Regions from separate parts of the Cellulomonas wangleii genome, predicted to be linked through region 3. Evidence: riboswitches for the same ligand, from Rfam matches in the RefSeq annotation. Region 3 holds a riboswitch; each other region holds the start of a gene.
What was found. Region 3 has a riboswitch for thiamine pyrophosphate ahead of thiM (hydroxyethylthiazole kinase). Riboswitches for the same ligand answer to the same signal wherever they lie in the genome.
Positions count from the first base shown of each region.

Region 1: it holds a riboswitch for thiamine pyrophosphate, as region 3 does, so the genes downstream of both, KG103_RS01100 (thiamine ABC transporter substrate-binding protein) here and thiM (hydroxyethylthiazole kinase) in region 3, are expected to answer to the same signal.
Region 2: it holds a riboswitch for thiamine pyrophosphate, as region 3 does, so the genes downstream of both, KG103_RS15335 (ABC transporter permease) here and thiM (hydroxyethylthiazole kinase) in region 3, are expected to answer to the same signal.

Region 1 covers NZ_CP074405.1:240,517-247,463, reverse strand. Annotated here, with positions in the region: gene KG103_RS01110 (ABC transporter ATP-binding protein) at 1-317, opposite strand, end outside; gene KG103_RS01105 (ABC transporter permease) at 314-2,089, opposite strand; gene KG103_RS01100 (thiamine ABC transporter substrate-binding protein) at 2,092-3,234, opposite strand; TPP riboswitch at 3,314-3,435, opposite strand; gene KG103_RS01095 (DUF4235 domain-containing protein) at 3,512-3,784, shown strand; gene mnhG (monovalent cation/H(+) antiporter subunit G) at 3,812-4,195, opposite strand; gene KG103_RS01085 (monovalent cation/H+ antiporter complex subunit F) at 4,192-4,704, opposite strand; gene KG103_RS01080 (Na+/H+ antiporter subunit E) at 4,701-5,276, opposite strand; gene KG103_RS01075 (Na+/H+ antiporter subunit D) at 5,273-6,874, opposite strand; gene KG103_RS01070 (Na(+)/H(+) antiporter subunit C) at 6,871-6,947, opposite strand, start outside.
Region 2 covers NZ_CP074405.1:3,327,315-3,334,261, reverse strand. Annotated here, with positions in the region: gene KG103_RS15355 (helix-turn-helix domain-containing protein) at 1-550, shown strand, start outside; gene KG103_RS15350 (AEC family transporter) at 563-1,540, opposite strand; gene KG103_RS15345 (3-ketoacyl-ACP reductase) at 1,839-2,633, shown strand; gene KG103_RS15340 (FAD-dependent oxidoreductase) at 2,653-4,824, shown strand; TPP riboswitch at 4,946-5,039, shown strand; gene KG103_RS15335 (ABC transporter permease) at 5,518-6,294, shown strand; gene KG103_RS15330 (ABC transporter substrate-binding protein) at 6,387-6,947, shown strand, end outside.
Region 3 covers NZ_CP074405.1:1,782,364-1,789,310, forward strand. Annotated here, with positions in the region: gene KG103_RS08210 (hypothetical protein) at 1-483, shown strand, start outside; gene KG103_RS08215 (TrpB-like pyridoxal phosphate-dependent enzyme) at 552-1,856, opposite strand; TPP riboswitch at 2,053-2,151, shown strand; gene thiM (hydroxyethylthiazole kinase) at 2,143-2,973, shown strand; gene KG103_RS08225 (thiamine phosphate synthase) at 2,970-3,641, shown strand; gene thiD (bifunctional hydroxymethylpyrimidine kinase/phosphomethylpyrimidine kinase) at 3,638-5,143, shown strand; gene KG103_RS08235 (HAD family hydrolase) at 5,206-5,850, shown strand; gene KG103_RS08240 (DsbA family oxidoreductase) at 5,888-6,640, opposite strand; gene KG103_RS08245 (quinone oxidoreductase family protein) at 6,637-6,947, opposite strand, start outside.

The DNA.
Region 1 (6,947 bases), 1.5 Mb from region 3:
GTGGCCGGCAGCCCGTAGGCGACGTTGCCCGTGACGTCGCGGTGCGCGAAGAGCTGGCCGTCCTGGAACAGCAGGCCGAACCCGCGCCGGTGCACCGGGACGTCCACCACGGAGACGCCGTCCCAGGCCACGTCACCCCCGGACAGCGGCTCGAGCCCCGCCACCGCGCGCAGCAGCGAGGACTTGCCGCAGCCGGAGGGTCCCAGCAGCGCGACGACCTCCCCGGTCGGCACGCTCAGGTCCACCCCCGCGACGGCCTCGGCCGCCGCCCCGGGGTACCGCACGACGACCTCCGCGACCTGCAGCCCGTCGCTCACCACGCACCTCCGGTCCCGGGGCGGCGCAGCCGCTCGCACACCGCCACGATGCTCGCCGTCAGGGCGGCGAGCAGCACCGACGCCGCCAGTGCGGCGCCGTAGTTCTCGGCCCCGGGGCGCCCCAGCAGCCGGAAGATCACGACGGGCAGCGTCGGGTCCTGCGGCCGCGCCAGGAACGACGTGGCACCGAACTCGCCCAGCGACGCGGCGAACGCGAACCCGAGCGCCAGACCGACGGCCCGCAGCGCGACCGCCAGGTCCACCGTCCGCAGCACCCGTCCGGGTGCGGCACCCAGGGTCGCGGCGACCTCACGCTGCCGCGGGTCCACGGCACGCAGCACGGGCAGCACGGTGCGCACCACCAGGGGCACGGCGACGACGGCCTGCGCCACCGCGACCAGCACGGGGCTGGTCCGCAGGTCCACGGGCAGCCCCAGCGGTGCGTCCATCGACACCAGGAACCCGAAGCCGACGGTCACGGCCGACACCCCGAGCGGCAGCATGAACAGCGCGTCCAGCCCGGCGACGGCCCGGCGGGCGGCGGTGCGCCGCGGGCGGCGCGACACGAGCAGGGCCACGAGCCCGCCGACCACCAGGGCGAGCACGGTGGCGTCGACGGCGGTGCGCACCGACGTCCCGGCGGCCTGCCACGCGCTGACGGCCAGCGTGTCCTGCGGCACGGCCAGCGCGGCGTAGTTGTCCAGGCCCCAGCCGCGCGGGGTGCGCAGCGAGCGCACGACGAGGTGCACCAGCGGCAGCGCGAGCAACCCGGCGACGGTGAGCGCAGTGACGGCGACCGCGACGGCGTCGATCGGGTCGCGCAGCCGCACGGGGCGGGCGTCCGCCGCGGTACCGCCGAGGGTGGGGGCCGCCTCGGTGCGGGCGCGGGCGCGCCCGGCCAGGGCGAGCGCCGCCACGACCACGACGAGCTGCACGACGGACAGCACGGCGGCGGCACGCAGGTCGAGGAACTGCGTGGTCTGGATCCAGATCTCGGTCTCGACCGTGCCGTACCGGCGCCCGCCCAGCACCAGGACCGTGCCGAACGCGGTCGCGCAGAACAGGAACACCAGGGACGCCGCGGAGGCGATCGCGGGGCCCAGCGCCGGCAGCGTCACCGTCCGCAGCACGCGCCACGGCGAGGCGCCGAGCGCCCGGGCCGCCTGCTCGGCCCGCGGGTCGAGCCGCTCCCACAGGCCACCGACCGTGCGCACCACCACCGCGTAGTTGAAGAACACCAGCGCCAGGACGATCGCCGCGAACGAGCCGTCCAGGCCCAGCCCGCCCAGCAGGCCGCCGTCCACCAGCAGCGAGCGGAAGGCGACGCCGACCACGACCGTGGGCAGCACGAACGGCACCGTGACGAACGCGCGCAGCGCCCCGCGCCCGGGGAACCGGCAGCGGTACAGCAGGTACGCGCCCGGCACGCCCAGCAGCACCGCGCCCAGGGTCCCCAGCCCGGCCTGCGCGAGCGTCTGCCCGACCACGCGCCACGTCCGCGGGCGGGTGAGCACGTCACCGAACCCGGTCAGGTCGAGGCGCCCGTCGGCGACGAACCCCCGCCCGACGATCTCCGCGACGGGCCACACGAAGAACACCGCGAGGAAGAGCAGAGGCAGGCAGGCCGCCACGGCCCACGCCACGCGGACGCCCCACCCGGTGCGCGGTCCGCGTCGCCGCGGCGCGCCGTCACCCGCCGGCCCGGCACCGGGGCGGGGGCCCGGGTGCGGGTCGGCGGGGTCGACGGCGAGCGCCGCGGCGGGGACGGGCACGGTCAGCCGATCACCGTGTCGGACCACGTGGCGAGCCACTGCTCGCGGTGCGCGGTGACGTCGGCGGGTGCGACCTCGAAGGGGTCGTCGGCCAGCGGGGCCCACGCGGCCCACTCCTGCGGCAGCTCGACCGTCGAGCTCACGGGGTACATGTACATCGACCCCGGGATGTCCGCCTGGACGTCGTCCGAGAGCAGGAAGTCGAGCAGCGCCGCGGCACCCTCCGGGTTGGCGGCACCCGCCAGCACACCCGCGTACTCCACCTGGCGGAAGCACGTGTCGAGCAGCGCGCGGGTGGTTGGGGCGTCGGCACCGTCGGGCACCGTGAACGGCGGCGACGACGCGTAGGACAGCACGACGGGCCGCGGTCCCTCACCGCCGCCGGCGGTGAAGTCGGTGTAGTACGCCTCGGACCACCCGTCGGCCACCTGCAGGCCGTTGTCCCGCAGGCCCGCCCAGTAGTCCGCCCAGCCGTCCTCGCCGAACGCCCCGACGGTGGCGAGCAGGAACGCCAGCCCCGGGGACGACGTGACGGGGTCCGGCACCACGACGAGGTCGCGGTACGCCGGGTCCAGCAGCGACTCGAGCGTCGTGGGCTCCGGGACGCCCCGCTCCGCGAACCAGGCCGTGTCGACGTTGAGGCAGACGTCACCGAGGTCCACCGCGGTCAGCGCGCCGGCGTCGTCGCCCGGCACCGCGTACGCGGCGGCGTCCTGCGCCGCCGGGGCCGTGAGCTCGGCCGGCACCAGGACGCCCTCGTCGAGCGCGCGCGACGCGAACGCGTTGTCGATGCCGAACACCAGGTCACCCAGCGGGGCGTCCTTGGTGAGCACCAGCTGGTTCACCAGGGCGCCCGCGTCGGCCTGCTGCACCACCTCGACGCGCAGCCCCGACTCCTCCTCGAACTGCTCGAGCAGACCGTCGGACAGCGCGAAGGACTCGTGCGTCACCAGCGTGACGGTGCCGGCGCCGTCCGTCGGGTCGTCCGCCGCGCCACTGCCGACGGCGGAGCAGGCCGTCAGCGCGACGAGGCCGGCGGTGGCGACGAGGCCCGCCGCCGCGCGCCGGGCCGGGGTGGTGCGGCGCCGGGTCGTGCCGTGCTGAGGGCTGCCGTGCTGAGGGCTGCGCGCCCGGGGGGTGGTCATGCGTGTGGTCCTCCGTCGTCGTCGGAGGGGTCCCGCGCCGCCGTCCCACGGCGATCGCCGCACGGACGACACCACGGGAGGAGAGACAAGCCCGACTCCCTACGCCGGTATCACCCGGATCAGGTTCGAGGGTCTGCGGTGGTCCGCACTCTCAGCGTCCTGCCACCGTCACCGGCGACCGACGCTCCCCTGTCGTTCGCGGACGATCCTAGCCCCGACCTGTGCGCCGGCCGGATCCCGGGTAGCGTCCCTGCAGGCGACGACGACGGAGGAGAACATGTCGGACGACGGGAACAAGCAGTCGATGACCGCGAAGATCGTGGGCGCGGGGGTCACCCTCGTCGCCGCGTGGGCGGTCCAGAAGCTGATCGACGCGGTCTGGACCAGGACCAAGGGGCACAAGCCGCCGTCGCCGGACTCCACGGAGCCCGACATCAAGTTCGGCGAGGTCGCGACCGCGGCCGCGATCAGCGGTGCCGCGATCTCGCTGTCGCGCGTGCTGGCGACGCGCGGCGCCGCGAAGCTCGCCGGGCGCGCCGCCCGGCGCTGACCCGCTGCCGCGACGCCCGGGGACCGCTCAGTCGTCCCCGGGCGTCCGGCCGGGGCGCGTCTCCCCGAGGTCGCGCGACAGCTCGTCGACCACCAGCAGGTCGTTGCGGACCTTGCCGGTGCGGAAGCCCGCCCGGCCGACCATGTGCGCGGCGACGGGTGCGGTGAGCATCTGGAAGATCGCGACGAGCACCAGGGCCCACACGGCCCCGCCCTCGCGCAGGCGCAGCGCCAGGCCGATCAGCACGAGGATCAGCCCGAGCACCTGCGGCTTGGTGCCGGCGTGCATGCGCGACAGCAGGTCGGGGAAGCGCAGGGCGCCGACCCCGGCGGCGAACGCGAAGAACGCGCCGCCCAGCAGGCAGACGATCGAGGCGACGTCCGCCACGGTGCCCCACGTGTCCTGGCTCATCGCGTCTCCTCGTCGGCCGGGCCGCCGTGGTGCTCGGGGTCCGGTTCCTTCTCGACGGTCTCGCGGGCGCTCGGGGCCACGGCCTCGTGGACCGCGGGCTCGCGCGCGCCCGCCCCGTCCGCGGCGGCGTCCTCGGCGGCGCGACGCCGGCGGCGGCGCGCCTGCTCCTCCTCCTGCTCGAGGCGGCGCTTCTCGGCCTCCTCGGCGGCGACCTCCTCGCGCGTGCGCACGCGCCCCTCGCCCTCGGGCTCGACGGCGGCGAACCGCGCGACGGTGACCGACCCGACGAAGCCCACGAGGGACAGCACCACGAGCAGCGGAACGACGTCGGCGCGCCGGTAGTAGGCCGCGTACAGGGCGATCGCGGCGATCATCGTCGTGACGACGATGTCGAGCGCGACCGTGCGGTCGAGCATCGACGGGCCCTTCTCGGCCCGCACGATCGCGAGCAGCGCGCCGAGCGTCAGCAGGACGCCGCAGACGCCGACGACGACGTCGAACACGTTCACCGGGACGTCACCTCCCCCGCGCGGCGCGAGCGCTGCAGCCCCGCCTCCGCGAGCTCCTCGTCGGACGCGAGCGCGCGCAGCAGCCGCGCCTCCTGGTCGAGCACGTTCTGCCGCGCCTTCTCGACACCACCGCTGGTCTCGACGTCCAGGACGTGCACGTACAGCCGCCCCGTGAGTCGGTGCGCCTCGACGATGATCGAGCCGGGGACCAGCGAGACGAGCTCGGCGGTCAGCGTGAGGTACAGGTCCGAGTGGCTGCGCAGCTGCACGCAGATCACCGCACCGCGCGGGGTGTGCCGCGGCCGCAGCGCGACCAGGCTGACCTCGAACGACGCGCGGACCAGGTCGAGCGCGAACCGGCCCAGCAGCACGAGCAGCCCGACGGGGTGGACGCGGCCGCGGAACTCGACGCGCGTCATGCGCAGGCCGGCGGTGACCAGCAGGCCCAGCAGCACGCCGTTGACGACGTTGCCCCAGGTGACCTGGCCCCACAGCAGGACCCACACGACGGTGAGCCACAGGACGGTGGCCCACTGGAAGCGCCAGCCGGCGCGGCGCGGGTGCAGGCTCACCGGTCACCCCCGCCGCTCTCGGCGTCCTGCGTCGCGGGCACCACGTCCTCGTCGACCTCCGAGTCCTCGGCCGCGCGCTGCGACTCGCCCTCGCCGCGCTCCCCGTCGGGCAGCACCGCCTCGATGTACGGCGAGCGGTCCGCGAGGGTCTGGGCGGCCCGGCCCGTGTACGCGTACAGCGGTCCGGCGAAGACGGTGAGCGCCAGGCTGACGACGACCAGGGTCGCCGTGGGGACCACCATGTGCGCGGGCACGTGGTTGGCCGGCAGCTCCTCCGGCGGGCTCTGCCAGAACGCCTTGTTCCACGCCTTGATCAGCGCGTACAGGGTGAGCAGCGAGGTGACGACCGACCCGACGACCAGGGCGTACCCCAGCGGGGTCCCGAGCGCGACACCCGCCTCGAGCAGCCCGACCTTGCCGAGGAACCCGGAGAACGGCGGGATGCCGCCGAGGTTCATCGCGGGCACGAAGAACAGCACGGCCAGCACCGGCGTCATCTTGGCGAGCCCGCCCAGCCGGTCGAGCGACGTGGTCCCGCCGAAGCGTTCGATCAGGCCGACGACGAGGAACAGGGCCGTCTGCACGGTGATGTGGTGCACGACGTAGTAGATGGCCGCGGTCCAGCCGAGCACGCTGCCCAGCGCGACCCCGAACACCATGTAGCCGATGTGGCTGACGAGGGTGAACGAGAGCAGACGTTTGACGTCGTCCTGCGCGACCGCCCCCAGGATGCCCACGAGCATCGTGGCCAGGGCGACGCCCATGAGGATGTCGTCGAGCTGCCCGCCGGGGAACAGCAGGGTCTGGGTGCGGATGATCGCGTAGACGCCGACCTTGGTCAGCAGGCCCGCGAACACGGCCGTGACCGGCGCGGGCGCGGTCGGGTAGGAGTCCGGCAGCCAGGACGACAGCGGGAACACGGCCGCCTTGATGCCGAAGGCCAGCAGCAGCATCGCCTGCAGCATGGTGCGCACGCCGGGGTCGACCTCCGGCAGGCGCAGCGCGAGCTGCGCGAGGTTCACGGTGCCCGTCGCCGCGTACACCGCCGCGATCGCGACGAGGAAGAGCACCGACGACAGGATGGCGACGACCACGTAGATCGTGCCCGCGCGGATGCGCTCGGTGGTGCCCGACAGCGTGATGAGCACGTACGACGCGGCGAGCAGGATCTCGAAGCCGACGTAGATGTTGAACAGGTCGCCCGACAGGAACGCGTTGGCGACGCCCGCCGACAGCACCAGGTACGTGGGGTGGAAGATCGAGATGGGGGCGAACCGCTCCCCGTCCTCCCGGCCCTGCGCCAGCGAGTACACCAGGACGCAGAGGATCACCACGGACGAGACCGTGAGCATGAGGGCCGACAGGCGGTCGGCGACGAGGCTGATGCCCACCGGCGCCGCCCAGTCCCCGACCTCCACGACGACCGGCCCCGAGTCGGCCAGCACGAGCAGCGCACCGGACACCACGGCGACGAGCGCCAGGGTCACGAGCGAGACGATGCGCTGCAGCCGGGGCCTGCGGTAGAGCGCGAGCGCCAGGCCCGCCGCCGACAGCGGCAGGACCACGGGCAGGGGGACGAGCCAGCTCCAGTCGGTCATCGTCCCTCCTCCCCGTGCGTGTGGCTGGTGGCCGGCGGCGGCCGTTCGGCGGGCGCCTCGTCGAAGGCCTCTC
Region 2 (6,947 bases), 1.5 Mb from region 3:
ACCACGACTGCGGGCCCTGCGCGAGCAGCGGGAGGCGACGCTCGCGGACGTCGCGGCGGCCACGGGCATCTCCGTGAGCACCCTGTCGCGACTGGAGTCGGGGCTGCGCCGGCCCGCGCTGGAGCTGCTTCTCCCGCTCGCGCGGTTCCACGAGGTGACGATCGACGAGCTCGTCGACGTCCCGGCGGGCGACGACCCGCGCGTGACGGCGCAGCCGACGGTGCGGCACGGCGTCACGTACGTGCCGCTGAGCCGCCGTGCGGACGGGCCGCGCGCGTACCGGATGGTGTACCCGCCGCGCACGCCGGAGCAGGGCGAGCCGCGTGTGCACGACGGGTACGAGTGGGTCTACGTGCTCAGCGGCACGCTGCGGCTGGTGCTCGGCGGGCGCGCGCTGGACCTGGCCCCGGGCGAGGCTGCCGAGTTCGACACCCGTGTGCCGCACTGGCTGGGGAACGTGGGCGACGAGCCCGTCGAGGTCCTGGCGCTGTACGGACCGCAGGGGGAGCGCATGCACGTGCGCGCCCGGCCCCGCCGCGCCGACGGCTGACCCGAGGGGCCCTCAGCCGAGGGCCGCCGCGACCACCAGCAGCACCGGCACGCACAGCACGGTGGTGAGCAGGCCGGCGTCGCGGGCCAGCGCCTCGCCGTGGCGGTACTGCATCGCGTAGACCAGCACGTTCTGGGCGGTGGGCAGGGCGGCCATGGCGACCACGGCGAGCAGCGCCGGCGCGGGCAGCCCGAGGGCGGTCCCGACGCCCCAGGTGAGCACCGGGTGCACGACCGACCGCAGCCCGACGGCCAGCGCCAGGTCGCGGCGGGGTGCGGCGTCCGCGGTGGTGCGCGGGGCGGCGAGCGACATGCCGAACGTGAGGAGCGCCAGCGGTGCGGCCGCGGCGCCGACGAGCGCGAACGGCTGGAGCACGACCTCGGGCACCGACCACGGCAGCGCCGCGAGGACGAGCCCGACGAGGGTCCCGACGATGATCGGGTTGCTCAGCGTGCGGCGCGCCACCCCGGCGACCCGCATCCCAGCCGGTGCGGTGTCGGAGCCGTCCGGGCCGGTGCCCGCGGGTTCCGGGCCGTCCAGCGGCGGCGCGGGGCGGGCGTCGAGGACCGCGAAGGCCACGGGCGCGAGGACCAGGAGCTGGAAGAGCAGCGTGGGCACGACGACGACGGGGTCGTCGAGCAGGTAGACCGCGAGCGGCAGGCCGATGTTCCCGGCGTTGACGTACGACGAGACGAGAGTGCCGACGGTGACGTCGGCGGCGGACCGGTGCCACACGACCCGCAGGACGAGGGCGGCGAGCAGCGCGACCAGCGCGGTGGACGTCCACGTGACGACGGCCGTGCGGGACACCAGCAGGTGCAGGTCGGCGTGGGCGACGGTCGACAGGAGCAGCGCGGGTGCGGCGACGACGAACACGACGCGCGCCAGCACCGGGGCGGCGCGCTCGCCGAGGACGCGCCACCGCCCGAGCACCCAGCCGAGCGCGACGACGGCGCCCATCGTGCCCAGCGCGGCGAGGACGGCACTCACGCGCGGGTCCGGCGCGCGAGGTCGCGGGGTCGCGGGGTCCCCGGGCGCGGCGGGGCGGCGGGGGGCGTCCGGAGCACGCGTCGATCCTCGCACGGACGTCGACCTGGCAGGAAAGCGCTTGCCAACCGAGCGCGCGGCATGCGACGATCCCCGCGTCGGTCCGCGCCCCGTCGGCAACGACGACGGGGCCGCCCGACGCCGTCGTCGGGACTCCCCGGCCCGCACGACCCGCCGCACCGCCGCGCCGGACCGCGCACCCGCGCGCCGCCCTCGGTGCACGACCCGCAGGAGGGCACCGATGCCGCCCGTCGCGCTCGTCACCGGAGGCAACCGCGGGATCGGGCTCGGCATCAGCCGTCGCCTGGTCGCCGACGGGTTCGCCGTCTCGATCCTGGCCACGCGCGAGGAGCCCGCGGACGTGCTGGCCGAGCTGCGCGAGGCCGCGGGCGACCCGGCGCTCGTGCGGTACGTCCGGGGTTCCGTCGCCGACCTCGACGACCACCGCCGCTACGTCGCCGACGCCGTCGACGCGTGGGGCCGCCTCGACCTGCTCGTCAACAACGCGGGCGTCGCGCCGAGCGTCCGCGCCGACCTGCTCGACGCGACGCCCGAGTCGTTCGACCGCGTGCTCGGCATCAACCTGCGCGGGCCGTACTTCCTCACGCAGGAGTTCGCGCGGCGCGTGATCGAGCTGCGCGGCCCCCTCGACGCGCCCCCGGAACCGCCGCAGCGGCCCGTCGCGACGATCGTCAACGTCTCGTCGATCTCGGCGACGACCGTCTCGACGAACCGCGGCGACTACTGCGTCTCGAAGGCCGGCGTCGCGATGGCGACGCAGCTGTGGGCCGTGCGCCTGGCCCCCGAGGGCGTCGTCGTCCACGAGGTGCGGCCGGGCGTCATCGCGACGGACATGACCGCGGGCGTGACCGAGAAGTACGACGCGCTCATCGCGCAGGGCCTCGCACCGGTCAACCGCTGGGGCCGCCCCGCCGACGTCGCGGGCGCCGTCGCGCTGCTCGCGTCCGGTCAGACGCCGTACTCGACGGGCGAGGTCTTCCACGTCGACGGCGGCATGCACGTCCCGGTCCTGTGACCCACGGAGGCGATCACCCATGAGCAGAGGCGACGACCCGACGGGCGCCGCACGTCCCGCGGCTCCCGAGCGGCGCCACGAGCCGCGGACCCTGCGTGTGGCGGGCCACGACGTGCCGGTCGTCACCGCGACCACCGTCGTGGTCGGCACCGGCTCGGCCGGGTACTGCGCGGCCGCGCGGCTGGTGCAGCTCGGCCACGACGACGTCGTCATGGTCGCCGACAAGGTGAACGCGGGGGCGTCGCGCAACGCGGGCTCGGACAAGCAGACGTACTACAAGCTGACGCTGTCCGGCGGTGACGACGACTCCGTGCGCGAGATGGCGCAGACGTTGTTCAGCGGCGGTGCGATGGACGGCGACAACGCGCTGGCCGAGGCCGCCCTGTCGGCGCGCGCGTTCCTGCACCTGGTGGACCTGGGGGTGCCGTTCCCGCAGAACCGGTTCGGGGAGTTCATCGGCTACAAGACCGACCACGACCCGCGGCGGCGCGCCACGTCCGTCGGCCCGTACACGAGCCGGACCATGGTCGAGCGGCTCGAGGCGAGGGTCCGCGCGGACGGCACACCGGTGCTCGACGGCTGCCGCGTCGTCGACGTCGTCACGGTGCCCGACCCCGACGCCGGGCCGGGCGCGCGCCGGGTCGCCGGCCTGCTCGTCCTGCGCACCGACGTGCCGCACGACGGCGCGGCGAGCCCGTGGCTGCTGCTGCGCTGCACCAACCTCGTGTACGCCACCGGCGGCCCGGCGGGGATGTACGCGACGCGCGTGTTCCCGCACGGGCAGTGGGGTGCATCCGGGGCGGCGTACCGCGCGGGCGTGCACGGCAAGAACCTCACCGAGTGGCAGTTCGGGCTCGCGTCGACCAGGCCGCGGTGGAACGTCTCGGGCACGTACATGCAGGTCGTCCCGCGCTTCGTGTCCACCGACGCGGACGGCGGCGACGAGCGCGAGTTCCTCACCGAGGCGGTCGAGGACTACGGGCGCCTGCTGACCCTCGTGTTCCTCAAGGGCTACCAGTGGCCCTTCGACATCCGCAAGGCGCGCGACGGGTCGTCCCTGATCGACCTGCTGGTGCACCGCGAGACCGTGCTGCGCGGGCGCCGGGTCTTCCTCGACTTCCGCCGCAACCCCGTGCGCGACGACTTCGACGCCACCGCGATGAGCCCCGAGGCGTACGGGTACCTGGAGCGGGCCGGGGTGCTGGGCGGCACGCCGATCGAGCGGCTGCGGCGCATGAACGAGCCCGCGTACCGGTTCTACCTCGAGCGCAACCCCCAGGTGGACCTGGAGACCGACCTCCTCGAGGTGGACGTCTGCGCGCAGCACAACAACGGCGGCCTCGTCGTGGACGCCTGGTGGGAGTCGAACGTCAGCGGCCTGTTCCCCGTCGGCGAGGCGGCCGGGGCGCACGGCGTGTACCGCCCGGGCGGGGCCGCGCTCAACAGCGGCCAGGTGGGGGCGACGCGGGCCGCGCAGCTCGTCGCTGCGCGCCGCGACAGCCCGCCGCTCGACGACGCGGCGTTCGCGGCGGCGGCCGCGCCCGTGCTCGGCGCCGCGCTCGACCTGACGGTCCGTGCGACCGGCCGGGCCGCGGCCGGCGTCCCCGACAACACCGGTGACCTGCTGCGCGACGTGCAGGTGCTCATGAGCCGCGACGCCGGGCCGGTGCGCTCGGCCGCGTCCGTCCACGCCGCGCTCGAGCAGGTGCACGCCTGGCTCACCGGCTACCGCGACCTGGTCACCGCCGACCCCGGCTCCCGGCGGTCCGTCGACCGGACGTTCCTGGTCCGCGACGTGCTGACCAGCGCGTACGTGTACCTGTCGGCGATGGCCGACTACCTGGCGCACGGCGGGCGGTCCCGCGGGTCGGTGCTGTACACCGACCCCGACGGGGAGCTGCCGCTGGCCGGGCCGGACGGTGAGCCGCTCGACCTGCCGGAGCTGTACCGGTTCCGGCTCGACGCGGGCGCCCTGGACGGCGAGATCCAGGAGACGGCCTGGGTCCCGCCGGGTGGGGCGTCACCCGTCACCGACGACGGCCGGGCCTGGGCGCCGGTGGCGCCGCGCGACGCCGACGACCCCGCGGGGCTGCCGGTCTTCCGGTGGCGACCGCGGCGTCCCGTGCCGGAGGACGACGACTTCTTCGAGAACGTCTGGCGGGAGTTCCGCGAGCACGGCAACGTGCCCTGATGCGTCCGTCGCCGCGTCGGGTGCGACCCCGTCCGGGAGGTCCCGGGCGGGGTCGTCGGCGTGCGCGGCCACAGTGCGGACGCCTGCGGACGAACCGGACGTCCGGGGGTAGCGTCGGCGGCGTCGTGACACGGGGTGCCGCATCCGCGGCTGAGATCACACCCGTCGAACCTGATCTAGGTCGCACTAGCGAAGGGATGTCGCGCATGTCTCCCATGCGTCCGCTGCCGTCCGCCCATCTGCACCCGCACGCCCTGCACCCGCACGGCCTGCCCGGCGTGCGAGCACGGCGAGGTCCCGGGGCCGGCTGACCCGCCCACGCCGGCCCGCGTGACGTCACGCGGGCGGGCGTCGTCGTGCCCGTCCCGTACCGCCGCGCGCGGTGGGCGGCGCACGCCTCCGCGCACGTCCTGCCGCCCGCGTCGTCGTGGCGGGGGTGACGCGCGCCTGGAGGCGGTGCCGTCGCGCCCGCACCGACCCACCGGAGACACCCGTGCCCGCAGCACCCGCCGGTCCGACCCCGGCTGCACCGACCCGCACGGCCCCGACCCGCACGGCCCCGACCGCGGACGGGGCCACGCCGTGACCCGGGCCTCGGGCCGCCGGACGGGTGGTTGGCGCGCGTGGTGCAGCCTGGGCGCCGTCCTCGTGGCGTGGGCCGCCGCCAGTGCGACGGGTGCGGTCGACCCCCGGGTGCTGCCCGGACCGGTCGACGTCGCGCGCGCCGCGGCCGACCTGGTGGCCACCGGGACGCTGCTGCCCGCGCTCGCGGTCAGCGTGGGCCGTCTCGCGGCGGGTGCGCTCCTCGGCACGGGGGCCGGGCTGGTCCTCGGGCTCGTCGCCGGGCTGTCGCCGATCGGCCACGACGTCGTCGACCGGCCCCTGCAGGCCGTGCGGGCCGTGCCGTTCACCGCCCTGACCCCGCTGCTGGTCGTGTGGTGGGGGCTGGGTGAGACGCCCAAGGTGCTGCTCGTCGTGCTGGCGAGCGCCGTGCCCGTGTACGTCGCGACCGTCACCGGGGCCCGGAGCGTCGACTCCCGCCTGCGGGAGGTCGCGGCGGCGCAGGGCGTGGGCCGGTGGGTCACCGTGCGGCGCGTCGTGCTGCCCGGCGCGCTGCCCTCGGTGCTCGCCGGCGTGCGGCTCGCCCTGGGCACCGGCTGGGTCGCGGTGATCGTCGCCGAGCAGGTCGCCACCGACCGCGGGGTCGGGGCGCTGCTCACCGACGCCCGGACGTGGGCGCGCACCGACGTCGTCCTCGTCTGCGTCGCGCTGTACGCGGTGCTCGGCCTGGTCACCGACGCCCTGGTGCGCGGTGTGGAGCACCGGGCGCTGCACTGGCGTGCTCCCGGGCCCGTCGCCCGGGCCGTCGCCCCCACCCCTGCCGTCCCGGCGTCCGACGCCCCCGGCGGGCCCCCGCCGGCCCGGCATCCCCTGCCACCCGCCCGACCCCCGACCCAGGAGCCCGCATGACACCGCGCCCCCGTCCCCGCCGTGCACCGCGCGGAGCCGTCCCGTGCCGCACCCGGTCACGCCCCCGTCCGCCCGGCGCGTCCGCGTCGGCCGTGGTCGCGGTGCTCGCGCTGGCGGGCTGCGCCGCGGCGGGCGCTGGGTCCGGAGGGTCGTCCGCGCCCACCGGCGCACCCGCCACCACCCTGCGCGTCGGTCCGCTGTCGACGCAGAACCTGCTGACGCTCGCGGTCGACGACGGCCTGGCCGCCCAGCACCTGGCGGACGTCGGCGTCGACCTGGCGGTGTCCCCGTCGTTCCCGGCCTTCGCCCCCGCCGCCGAGGCGCTCGCGGCGGGCCACGTCGACGTCGTCTCCGGCTCCACCACGGCCGTGGTCGCCGCGCTCGCCGGCACACCCGACCTCGTCGTGGTGGCCGTCGAGCACGACGCGGGCGACACCCAGGGCATCGTCGCCCACGGTGACGTCACGGACGTGGCCGGCCTGGCCGGGCGCTCCGTCGCGGTGAACCGCGGCGGCACGGGGGAGTACCTGCTGCGGCTCGCGCTGCGGGAGGCGGGGCTGACGCCCGAGGACGTCACGGTCGAGCACCTCGCGCCGCCGGACGCCGCGAGCGCCTTCGCCGCCGGGCGCGTCGACGCGTGGGCGACGTGGGAC
Region 3 (6,947 bases):
GTGACCGAGGAGCTGCGACGTGACATGGCGCACGACGCCGCGGCCGTCGTGCTGCGGTCACGCGAGACGCGCATCCGGGGCGGGGTGCTCGTGCTCGGGGTCACGGCGCTGCAGCTCGGTGCCCACGAGTTCCGGCTCGGGCCCGCCGACTGGATCACGTTGCTGGTCGTGGTGTCGCTCATGCCGGTGGTCCTGATCGTGGTCACACGTCATGCCATGCGTCGCGTGGTCGGGTTGACGCCCCCGGGGCCCTTCACCGTCGAGGTGGGGGAGACCGCCCTGTGCACGACCTCCCCGCGTGGTGCGGCGCAGACCCGCTGGAGCGCCTTCGGCGGTGTCCGTGTGCGCGGTGCGGCAGTGGCGCTGTGGACCCACCCGCCGCACGGGTGGCTCGTCCTGCCGCGCGCGCTCTTCACGGACGCGGACCTGGACGCGGTGCGCGGGCACATCGCCCGCGCCCGCGCCGCGAGCCCTCCGGCCTGACGTCGGGCGCCCGACGCGGACGGGTGCTGCGCGGGCCGGGTCGTCGCCGGCCCGCGCACCGCGTCCGGTCAGACGTAGTCGTGGTACGCGGGCAGGTCCAGCACGCCGTTGCCGGACAGGCCGATGACGATCGTCTCGTCGGTCGTCGCCGCCCGGGCGTGCGCGATGGCCCCGGCCACGGCGTGCGTCGACTCCGGCGCGGGGATGATGCCCTCGGCGCGCGCGAACTCGATGCCCGCCGCGAACGCGTCGTCCTGCTCCACCGCGATTGCCTCCATGAGACCCAGCGCGTAGGCGTGCGACACCATCGGTGCCATGCCGTGGTAGCGCAGCCCGCCCGCGTGGATCGGCGGCGGCACGAAGTCCTTGCCGAGCGTGTGCATCTTCAGCAGCGGGGTCAGGCCCGCGACGTCACCGAAGTCGTAGCGGTACTCGCCCTGCGTCATCGACGGGCACGCGGCCGGCTCGCACGCGACGACCCGGGTCGTCGTCCCGTCGCGCAGGTTGCGCCCCAGGAACGGGAAGCTCAGCCCGCCCAGGTTGGACCCGCCGCCCGCGCACCCGAACACGACGTCCGCACGCTCGCCGATCTCGTCGAGCTGCGCGAGGGCCTCCTGCCCGATGACGCTCTGGTGCAGCAGCACGTGGTTGAGCACCGAGCCCAGTGCGTAGTGCGCGTTCGGGTCCTGCGCCGCGACCTCGACCGCCTCGCTGATCGCCATGCCGAGCGACCCGGTCGTCGTCGGGTCGGCCGCGAGCATCGCCCGCCCCGCCTCGGTGAGGTCCGACGGCGACGGGTGGCACGTCGCGCCGTACGTCTCCATCTGCATGCGGCGGTACGGCTTGGCGTCGTAGGACGCCCGTACCTGCCACACCTCGAGGTCGAGGCCCAGCAGCGCGCACGCCATCGACAGCGACGCGCCCCACTGCCCGGCGCCCGTCTCCGTCGTCAGCCGGGTGATGCCCTCGACCGCGTTGTAGTACGCCTGCGCGACCGCCGTGTTGGGCTTGTGCGAGCCGGCGGGGGAGCCGCCCTCGTACTTGTAGTAGATCTTCGCCGGCGTGCCCAGCGCCCGCTCGAGCCGCAGGGCGCGCACCAGCGGGGACGGCCGCCACAGTGCGTAGATCTCGCGGACCGTCTGCGGGACCTCCACCCAGCGCTCGGTCGAGACCTCCTGCGCGATGAGCGCCATCGGGAACAGCGGCGCCAGGTCGTCCGGGGTGAGCGGCTCGCGCGTGCCGGGATGCAGCGCCGGCGGGCACGGCTCGGGCAGGTCCGCTGCCAGGTTGTACCAGTGCGTCGGCACGGCGGACGGCACCACGGTGCCGACCGGGTCGGTCAGCGGCGCGGGTCGGGTGGTGTCGGGGGTCATGTCGCCTCGCAGGTTCTGGCGCGCACGCGCGCTGGTCGGCGCGGACCGCGCACGGCACCCGGGGGCGCCGGCGACCCGCACCCGTGAGCGTAGCGGCGGCCTCACCTGCCCGGGGCCCCCGGGCGGGTGAGGCATCGAGGCGTCCGCAGGGCGAGACCTGCTCTCGGCAGCGTCACCGCCGGCGGGCTAGGGTCGGCGGCGAGACACGGGGTGCCCTGTACCGAGCAGGGCTGAGATCACACCCGTCGAACCTGATCTCGTTCGTACGAGCGAAGGGATGTCCGCCATGACGTCTGCCCTGCCCACCGACCTCGCCGCCGCATGTGGCGCGGCCCTCGACGAGCTGCGACGGCGTACCCCGCTCGTGCAGTGCCTGACGAACGAGGTCACGACGAACCTCGTCGCCAACGCGCTGCTCGCGATCGGCGCGTCCCCCGCGATGGCGAGCGTGCCGGGGGAGGCCGAGGAGCTCGCGGGCGCCGCGGGCGCCGTCCTGGTCAACCTCGGGACGCCGGGGCCGGACCAGCGTGCGTGCCTCGCCCCGACGGTCGCGGCTGCCGCGGGGGCTGGTGTGCCGTGGGTGCTCGACCCGGTCGCGGTCGGTGTCCTGTCGGTCCGGACGCGGCTGGCCGGCCACCTGCTCGGCGAGCGTCCGGCCGTGGTGCGCGGCAACGCCAGCGAGGTCCGCGCGCTCGCGGGCTTCGTCTCCGCCGGTCGCGGTGTCGACGCGCGCGACGACGTCGACACCAGCGCCGACGCCGCCGACGCCCTCGCGCGGCGCACCGGCGGGGTCGTCGCGGTGTCCGGGCCGGTCGACCTCGTCACCGACGGCATCACGCACGTGCGGCTCGCGGTCGGTGACCGGCTCCTGACGACGATCACCGGGTCCGGGTGCGCGCTGGGCGGTCTCGTCGCGGCCTTCACGTCGGTCGCGCCGCCGCTGACCGCGGCCGTCGCGGCGTCGGCGGCCCTGGGGCTCGCCGCCGAGCGCGCGGTGATCGACGCGCGCGGCCCCGCGTCGTTCCAGGTCGGGCTCCTCGACGAGCTGTACCTGCTGACCCCGGACGACCTCGCGTGCCGCGTCGCGGCCGCGCAGCGGATCGGCGTGCCGGCATGAGCGCGCTGCCCGCGGGCATCTACCTCGTCCTGGACGCCGACGTGTGCGGACGTGCCGGACACCGTCCCGCGGACGTCGCGGGCGCTGCGGTCCGTGCCGGTGTCGGCACCGTCCAGGTGCGCGCCAAGCGGGCGACCGCCCGTGAGCTCGTCGCGCTGACCGTCTCGGTGGCCGACGCGCTGCGCCTCGCGGGTCCCGCGGTGCTCGTCGTGGACGACCGCGTCGACGTCGCGCTCGCGGCGCGGGCGCGCGGCGCCCACGTCGACGGTGTGCACGTGGGGAGGCGTGACCTCGAGGTCGACGACGCGCGCGCGCTGCTCGGTCCGGACGCCCTGGTGGGCGCCTCGGCGGCACTGCCCGAGCACGTCCGGGCGGTCGCGGGCGCCGACTACCTGGGGTCGGGTCCCCTGCGGCTCACGCCCACCAAGCCCGAGGCGGGGCCGGCGATCGGGGTCGCCGGGGCGCGAGCGGCGGTCGTCGCGTCCGGCGGTCGTCCCGTCGTGGCCATCGGCGGCCTCGGCGCGGCGGACGCACCGGCGCTGCGCGCTGCCGGGGTGCACGCCATGGCCGTCGTCGGCGCCGTGTGCGGTGCCACGGACCCCGGTGGGGCCGCCGCGCGGCTGGTCGAGGCATGGGACCGCGCCGCGGCGCCGGCGGTGGCCCGGTGAGCGCCGCACCGGCCGCGCCCGCGACCGGCGCGCGCCTCACGGGCAGCCGCGTGCGCGTGCTGTCGGTCGCGGGCACCGACCCGACGGGCGGTGCCGGTGTCCACGCCGACCTGAAGTCGTTCGCCGCGCACGGCGCGTACGGCATGGCCGTGGTGACCGCGCTCGTCGCGCAGAACACGCACGGGGTGCGGGAGGTGCACGTCCCCGGCGTCGACTTCCTGCGCGCCCAGCTCGACGCCGTGAGCGACGACGTCGTGGTGGACGCGGTGAAGATCGGCATGCTCGGCACGCGCGCCGTGGCCGACGAGGTCGCCGCCTGGCTGGCCCGCACCCGGCCCCCGGTCGTTGTTCTCGACCCCGTCATGGTCGCGAGCAGCGGGGACCGGTTGCTCGACGCGGACGCCGAGGACGCCGTGCGGCGGCTGGTCGCGCTCGCGGACCTGGTGACGCCGAACCTGCCTGAGCTCGGCGTGCTGCTCGGTGAGCCCGCCGCGACGACGTGGCCGGGCGCGGTCGACCAGGCCCGGCGGCTCGCGCACCGGTCGGGCGTGACGGTGCTGCTCAAGGGCGGCCACCTCGCCGGGGACGCGAGCCCGGACGCGGTCGTCGGTCCGACGACGGTGACCGAGCTCGGCGGGGCGCGCGTGCGCACGACCAGCACGCACGGCACGGGCTGCTCGCTGTCGGCCGCCGTCGCGGCGCTGCGCCCACGACGGCCCGACTGGGTGGCGGCGGCCCGGGAGGCGAAGGAGTGGCTCACCGGCGCCATCGCCGCCGGCGAGGCCCTCGCGGTCGGGTCGGGGCGGGGGCCTGTCGACCACCTGCACCACGCGCCGACACTGGGTGCGCGCCCGTTCAGCGTCGACGCGTGGGAGCGGGCGGCCGGACTGCGCGGCGCGTGCGACGACCTGCCGTTCGTGCGCGGGCTGGCCGACGGGACGCTGCCCGTGGACGACTTCGAGGCCTACCTGCACCAGGACGCGCTGTACCTCGCGCAGTACTCCCGGGTGCTCGCCCGGGCGAGCCAGCTCGCGCCCGGCCCCGCGGCCCAGGTGTTCTTCGCGCAGGGCGCGGCGCGGTGCCTCGACGTCGAGGCCCGGCTGCACGAGGAGCGGCTCACCGGCAGCGGCAGGTCCGGTCCGGCGAGCCCTGCGACCACCGCCTATGTCGACCACCTGCTGGCGGTCGCCGCGACGGGGTCGTACGCCGAGGTCGTCGCCGCGGTGCTGCCGTGCTACGTCCTGTACGCGGACCTGGGCGCGCGCATCCTGGCGCGCGCGGGCCACCTGGGTGCGCACCCGTACGGCGACTGGGTCGCCACCTACGGGGACCCCGCCTTCGCGGCGGCGGCCGACCGTGCCTCCGACCTCGCCGACGCCGCCGCGCGTGAGGTGGGTGCGGTGACCCGCGCACGCATGCTCGCCGCGTACGCGGCGTCGTGCGCGCACGAGGTCGCCTTCTTCGACCAGGTGCGTGCGCGCCCGCTCGCGCCCGTCGGGTGACGCGGGACGAGGCGGCGCCGGACGGGTGACGGGGGTGCCACGGGCCTGGCAGGGTGTCCGCCGTGGATGACCTGACTCCGCGTCCGCGGTGGGCCGACGTGCGCGCCGTCGTGTTCGACGTCGGCGAGACGCTCGTGGACGAGACGCGCGCGTGGGTGCAGGTCGCCGGGGAGGTGGGTGTGCCGCCCCTTGCCCTCATGGCGGTGCTCGGGGCGCTGGCCGAGCGCGACGAGCCGCACAGCCACGTGTGGCGGCACGTCGGTGTCGATCCGCCGTCGACCGCCCCGGAGATCCGGCCGGACGACCTCTACCCCGACGCGCTGCCGACCTTGCGGGCGCTGCGGGCCGCGGGATACCTCGTCGCGGTCGCTGGCAACCAGCCGGCGCGCGCCGAGCACCAGCTGCGGGCCGCCGGTGTCGAGGTGGACCTGCTGGCGACCTCGGCTCGCTGGGGAGTGGCCAAGCCCTCTCCGCAGTTCTTCGCCCGCGTCGTGACGGACCTCGGTGTGCCCGCACCCGACGTGCTCTACGTGGGCGACCGGCTCGACAACGACGTCCTGCCGGCGCGTGCCGCAGGCATGCGCACGGCGCTCGTGCGGCGCGGCCCGTGGGGTCATGTCCACGCCCGGCGCCCCGACGCCGCGCTCGCGGACGTGCGCGTGGACTCGTTGCGCGAGCTCGTCTCCCTCATGCTCGGCGTCCGGTGAGCCCGCAGGGTGGACCGCGCCGACGGGTGGGACGCCGTCAGCAGGAGCCGTCGGTGCACACCTCGCCCGCAGGTGCGACGACCAGCGGGTTGGCCTCGCGCCAGCCCGCGTCGAGCAGCTGGGAGAACACCTCGGCGGGCTGCGCACCGGACACCGCGTACCGGCGGTCGACCACGAAGAACGGCACGCCGGTGACCCCGAGCGTGCGCGCCGTCGCCAGGTCGTCCCGGACGTCGTCCGCCGCGGCGTCGCCCTGCAGCGCAGCCGCGACACGGGCGTCGTCCCACCCGTGCACGGCGAACCCGGCCTGCCGGGCGATCGCGCCGAGCGCGCCGGGCGCGCCGAGGTCGGCGCCCTCCTCGAAGTGCGCCGAGAACAGCGTCTCCATGGTCGCGTCGACCAGCGGGGCGCCGCCCGCCTCACGGGCGAGGTGCAGCAGCCGGTGGGCGTCGAACGTGTTGAAGGCGAGCGTCGCGTCGAAGTCGTAGTGCAGCCCGTCCGCGGCACCGACCGCGGCGACGCGCGCGAACATCTCCTCGACCCGGTCCCGCGGCAGGCCCTTGGCGGCCACGAGCGCGTCGATCTCGGGGCGGCCGGGCCCCGTCGGTGTCTCGGGGGACAGCTGGTACGAGCGCCACACGACCTCGACGTGGTCGCGGTGCGGGAACGCGCGCAGCGCGGTGGCGAACCGGCGCTTGCCGATCCAGCACCAGGGGCAGGCGACGTCGGACCAGACCTCGACGGTTACGGTGCGGGGAGGGGAGGCGAACGTGGGGGCGTCGAGCGTCACGGGAGCAGCAGGACCTTTCCGGTGGTGGCACGCCCCTCGAGGGTGCGGTGGGCGTCGGCGGCGTCCGCCAGGGGGTAGGTGGCTCCGACGTGGACGTCGAGGGCGCCAGCGGTGACGGCCTCGAAGAGCTCGCCCGCCCGCCAGAGCAGCTCCTCGCGCGTGGCGGTGTAGTGGGCGATCGTCGGGCGCGTGACGAAGACCGACCCGGCGGCGTTGAGGCGCTGGAGGTCGACCGGGGGCACCTGGCCCGAGGAGCCACCGAACAGCACGAGCGTGCCCCGGCGGGCCAGCGACGCGAGGGACGCGT